Linked DNA regions of Tunturibacter psychrotolerans. The protein of the gene in region 2 interacts with the protein of the main gene of each other region in a pairwise test. Links are inferred from orthologs where the notes say so. Each region holds a gene or a part of one and is shown on either strand. Other genes may lie near its edges.

Region 1 (2,758 bases), 2.6 Mb from region 2 along the record:
CGAATACGAAAAAGTGTAGGATCAAGTGTCTCCGCCATGGCTCAGGTCCCGCCACCTACGGCTGAAAATCCCGCCCGACGGATTCTGCCTGTCACCGGGCACAAGTTCTTTTTGCTATTTCTGTTTCTGCTTGCAAACCTGGCTCTCTACCCTTACATGGCTGACTCTGGCGTGCGTTATCGCGTGTTCCGGATGGTCGGCGCCGCCGTCACCCTGATGAGCATATACGCGGTGAGCTTCCGCAGAGGTCTCATCTTTGTCGCTCTGATTCTTGCCGTTCCCGCATTCATGGAGCATGCGATCGTTTTTCGCACCACGCTGGTTCCTGCGTCGGTCTTCAACGTCGTTCTCAGCTTCGCATTCGACGTTTTCATTATTGTGGTTATCTTTCACCGCGTTTTTGCACGCGAAGAGCCCACCGCGGAAACGATCTTCGGCGCGGTGTGCATCTATCTGCTCATTGGATTTTCCTTCGCACGCCTCTATGCCATCGTTGCCATCATCCGGCCCCATGCCTTTTATCTTGATCCGGCGATCAATCTGCATACTGTTCCTGTGGGCTTCGATTTCATTTTTTTTAGTTTTGGAAGCATGACGACAGCCGGTGCGGCTGGCATTTCGGCCGTTTTACCGCAGGTCCGCTCGCTGTCGATGATCGAATCCGTTCTGGCGGTGTTGTATCTCGCGGTGATGATTGCAAGGCTGATGGGTACCTACCGGACAAACCAACCCAACTCCCTGGAATCCTCATGAGGCAGATCGATTTTGGACTATGGCGAGGACAAGCGCGCAATGGCGATTAACCAAAATGGCACGGAATCAGAGTAGCAATTCCTTGAATGCGGATTTTCGGCAAGCACATCTCTCTCCCCAAAACACGACGCTGACGCTGGTAAACTCACACTCAGGAGCGACCTACGTGATCGAACTGGCAGCATCCATCCTCGCAGCGGACTTTGCCCACCTCGCCGACGAAGTCGCCCTGGTCGAACGCGGCGGCGCCACCATCCTCCACGTCGACATCATGGACGGTCACTTCGTCCCCAACATCACCTTCGGCCCGCCCGTCGTCAAGGCCCTGCGCCCCATCACCAAGCTCCCGCTCGACTGTCACCTGATGGTCGAAAATCCCGACGATTTCATCCAGGACTTCGCCGAAGCCGGCGCCGACATGATGAGCGTCCATCAGGAGGTCTGCCGCCACCTCCATCGCACGCTCCAGCAGATTGTCCACCACGGCATGCTCCCCGCCGTCGTCCTCAACCCGGCAACCCTGGTCGACACGCTGGTCGAAGTCCTTCCGATGCTGCACCATGTGCTGGTCATGAGCGTCAATCCCGGCTTCGGCGGCCAAAAGTTCCTGCCGCTGGCGCTCGACAAGATCGCCCACCTCGTCGAGCTCCGCGATGAGATGGGTCTGAACTTTCGTATCGAGGTCGACGGTGGTGTTGCTCACGATACCGTCGCCCAGGTCGTCGAAGCAGGAGCCGACATGCTCGTCGCCGGCTCGGCCATCTTCAGTCCCGGAAAAACTGAGCAGAACGCCGTGGAATTCCTAAAACTGGCCCGCGCGGCCGGTTCGGTACCAGTGGCATAAGCGCGGCACAAGTCCGGCCGGAACGATTAGAATGAAATACAGCCTGAGCGCCCTGGTGCGCGAGGCGGATGGGGTCTATAGCGGATGAACAAGCGTTCCTTCTTTCCAAACCTAAGGGCCAGCGCGTTGGCCGGAGTGGCAGTTGCCGGTCTGTTGACCGGTTCGATTGCAGCCATGGCGCAGGTGACCGGTTCGTCGCAGACGACAACCGATGCCAACGGCCAGCAGCACGAGAGCGCGACCATCACCGCGACAACACCTGACAAGAAAGACAAGGTCGTCCAGTCTAAGGACACCAAGAAAGAGCTGCGCAAAGAGAAGTCGGTGAAGCCGGCCGATATGCCGGACCAAAAGCTTCCCGACAAGGTGCTTTACGACAAGGCCATCGATGCGACCAAGCGCGGCCACTTCGACGTTGCCCGCCTCGACCTGCAGACCCTGCTCAACACCTATCCCGACTCGCAGTATCAGATGAAGGCCAAGCTCGCTATCGGCGACAGCTGGTATCGAGAGGGCGGCACCGCAGCCCTCACCCAGGCCGAACAGGAATACAAAGACTTCATCACCTTCTTCCCCAACGCCCCCGAGGCTGCCGAAGCCCAGATGCGCGTCGGTGACATCTACTTCCGTCAGATGGACAAGCCAGATCGCGACTACGCGAAGGCCGTTCACGCCGAAGAAGAGTACCGCCTGATGCTGCAGCAGTTTCCTGAGTCGACGCTGGTGCCGCAGGCCAAGCAGAGGTTGCGCGAGGTCCAGGAGGTCATGGCAACTCGCGAGGCAAACATCGCTGCCTTCTACGCGACCCACAATAACTACCCTGCGAGCATCGCCCGCTATCAGACAGTCGTCGACACCTATCCGCAGTTCAGCCACATGGACGACGTCCTGGTCGGTCTCGGCGATGCGTACGAGGCCGAAGCGCGCTACGTCCGCGCCATGAAGTTGCCCGAAGCGGGCAAAGCAAGACTTGAAAAGATCTATGACGATCAGGCCATCGCCGCATACAGCAAGGTTGTTCTGGAGCACTCGGCCTCGCCCCACGTCGAAGATGCGCGGGACCGGCTCGACGCGATGAACGTGAAGATTCCGCAGCCCACTCCCGAACAGATCGCCGCCAGCGTCGCGCTTGAAAACAGCCGCCGGCAGTATCGTCTGCAG
Region 2 (2,840 bases):
ACGCAATGTGCCTTCACGCTCTGGCACGCTTGTCACGATCATGGCATCTGCAGGATCTTCCGCCGCAGGTTCAGCAGCCATCATGCTCGAACCCGCAACTGCAGCTCCTTTATAAGGAACATAAGGCCCATACTCCACCGCAGGCGATGCTGGCACCACCGCCGGCACATCCGCACTCGGCTTAGCGATCGTCTGTGAACTAGCCTGAGCAGCCGCATCATCGCTACTCGAAATCACCGCAGAGTCAGGGTGAGAAACTCCCGTCATCGCACTTTGTGAAAACGCGGGAGCAGCAGCAAGAACGAGAGCAGCGGTGGTGATGTGCATCTTCATGGCGATACCTCAGTGAAAGTTTCTTAGACCAGCCAGAGCGCTGAATTTTCCTGCGCTCTTATCACTCCAAAGAATAAAACTCCCGCCGCATCTATGGAACAAATTCCTCAGGCCAGAACCGACCCTGCTAATAAGCCCCTCAACGCCTTCCTGCGCCGATTGATTCATCAGGCGTTGCGGCCTCCCCTTCGTTTCCTTTGCTAAAATTCGTCAGGTGAGCCCATCCGACGCAAAGCTGGTGCAGTCCATAACCCTCGCAGGTGGCAGCACCCTCCCGGTTGACCGTCGTCCAAAGTTAAACGAACGGTTGAACCACCGCGTCGTCTCCCAACATTCCGCAACCCCTACCAACAGGAGCAATATGACCGAGATCGTCTCTATCCACGCACGCGAAATTCTGGACTCCCGCGGTAATCCCACCGTCGAGGCCGACGTCATCCTCGACAGCGGAGCCAAAGGCCGCGCCGCCGTTCCCAGCGGAGCCTCCACCGGCGAGCACGAAGCCGTAGAACTTCGCGACGGAGATAAAGAGGTCTATCTCGGCAAAGGCGTCCTCCAGGCCGTCGAAAACGTCGAGACCATCCTCGGGCCCGAGCTCACCGGCATGGACGCCAGCAACCAGCGCCTCATCGACGCGACCATGATCTCCATCGACGGCACCGAAAACAAATCCAAGCTCGGAGCCAACGCCATCCTCGCCGTCTCCATGGCCGTGGCCCGCGCCTCCGCCGAAGCCCTCAAGCTCCCCCTCTACCGCTACCTCGGCGGAGTGAACGCCTGTCTCCTCCCCACGCCCATGATGAACATCCTCAACGGCGGCTCCCATGCCGACTCCAACGTCGACTTCCAGGAGTTCATGGTCATGCCCGTCGGCGCCGAAACCTTCTCCGACGCACTCCGCTGGGGCACCGAAGTCTTCCACACCCTCAAAGGCGTACTCAAGAAGAAGGGCTACAACACCGCGGTCGGTGACGAAGGCGGCTTCGCTCCCTCGCTCAAATCCAACGACGAAGCCCTCGACCTCATCCTCGAAGCCATCCAGCTCGCCGGCTACACCCCAGGCGAAGACATCTCCATCGCCCTCGACCCGGCCTCCAGCGAGTTCTACAACAAAGAAACCGGCAAATACATCTTCAAGAAATCCGACAAGCGCGAACTCTCCTCCGCTGAGATGACTGCCTTCTGGGAGAACTGGGTCAACAAATATCCCATCATCTCTATCGAAGACGGCCTAGCCGAAGACGACTGGGATGGCTGGGCGCACCTCACCAAGGTCCTGGGCGATAAGGTCCAGCTCGTAGGCGACGACCTCTTCGTCACCAACACCCAGCGCCTCCAGCAGGGAATCGAGCAGAAGGTCGCGAACTCGATCCTCATCAAGGTCAACCAGATCGGCACCGTCTCGGAAACACTCGAAGCCATTGAGCTGGCTCGTCGCTTTGGTTACACCAGCATCATCAGCCATCGCAGCGGCGAAACCGAAGACACCTTCATCGCCGACCTCGCAGTAGGCACAGGCGCAGGCCAGATCAAAACAGGCTCCGCCTCTCGCACCGACCGCATCGCCAAGTACAACCAGCTCCTCCGCATCGAAGAAGAGCTCGGCCAATCCGCCGAATTCCTCGGCATCGAATCGGTCAACTTCGGCGAATAAACCGTGTCCTGCCGGACGGGCCTACGCGGCGCGCGGTCACTTCGTGACGTGTATACCGGTCTCGGCAAAACAAAAAGCACAGGGCCTCCCGTTGGTGGCATCAACGCGAGGCCCAACATCTTTGCCCCTCAAGAAAAAGTACACAAGTCACGAAGTGACCGCCCCGCGCGTAGCGGGCCCGTCCGGCAGGGACGTTGCAAAACTACTGAATAGCCATTCATAATGGGTCGCACCAAAACATCAGCATGCAACGACCCGGAGAACGAATGGCCCGCAGCAAATTCTTCATCTTCGCCCTCGCAGCCCTCCTCCCAATCGCCGCTCAGGCACAATCACCCGACGCCTTCGTCCAGCGCTCCGGCACCAAACTCATCCTGAACAGCGCACCCTTCCGCTACTCCGGCCCCAACATCGAATGGCTAGGCCTCGAAGGCTACGGCCCACACGACCCCATGGGCCCCCGCCTCCCCAGCCACTTCGAGATCGACGACGCCTTCGACACGGCCGCCGAGATGGGCGCGAAAGTAGTCCGAGCCCAAACCATGGGCGACACCGTCGGCTGCCCCCTCTGCATCGAGCCCACCGAAGGCAACTTCAACGAAGCCGCCTTTGCATCCTCTGACTACGCCATCGCCATCGCCCACAAACACGGCATAAAACTCATCATCCCCTTGGTCGGCGACTGCGCCACCTGCGCCGGCGGCGGCATCGGCCAATACCTCGCCTGGGAGAAGAAACCCAACCCGCAAGACTTCTTCACCGACCCCACCCTCATCGCCGCCTACGAAAAACACATCGACGCCGTCCTCAATCACCTCAACCCCATCACTAACCTCCGCTACAAAGACGACCC

The links.
Region 1: the proteins of eno (region 2) and rpe interact in binary tests that used the Escherichia coli proteins (3 or more experiments, as listed by UniProt). The link is inferred for Tunturibacter psychrotolerans from one-to-one orthologs.

The regions. Positions count from the first base shown.
Region 1 is NZ_CP132942.1:5,518,176-5,520,933, forward strand. It holds rpe (ribulose-phosphate 3-epimerase), read left to right. Parts: upstream 1-919; coding sequence 920-1,597; downstream 1,598-2,758. Other genes in the region: RBB77_RS23170 (hypothetical protein), read left to right, coding at 37-753; RBB77_RS23180 (outer membrane protein assembly factor BamD), read left to right, coding at 1,682-2,758. UniProt on the Escherichia coli protein: Catalyzes the reversible epimerization of D-ribulose 5-phosphate to D-xylulose 5-phosphate.
Region 2 is NZ_CP132942.1:2,927,769-2,930,608, forward strand. It holds eno (phosphopyruvate hydratase), read left to right. Parts: upstream 1-694; coding sequence 695-1,987; downstream 1,988-2,840. Other genes in the region: RBB77_RS12100 (hypothetical protein), read right to left, coding at 1-333; RBB77_RS12110 (hypothetical protein), read left to right, coding at 2,254-2,840. UniProt on the Escherichia coli protein: Catalyzes the reversible conversion of 2-phosphoglycerate (2-PG) into phosphoenolpyruvate (PEP). It is essential for the degradation of carbohydrates via glycolysis.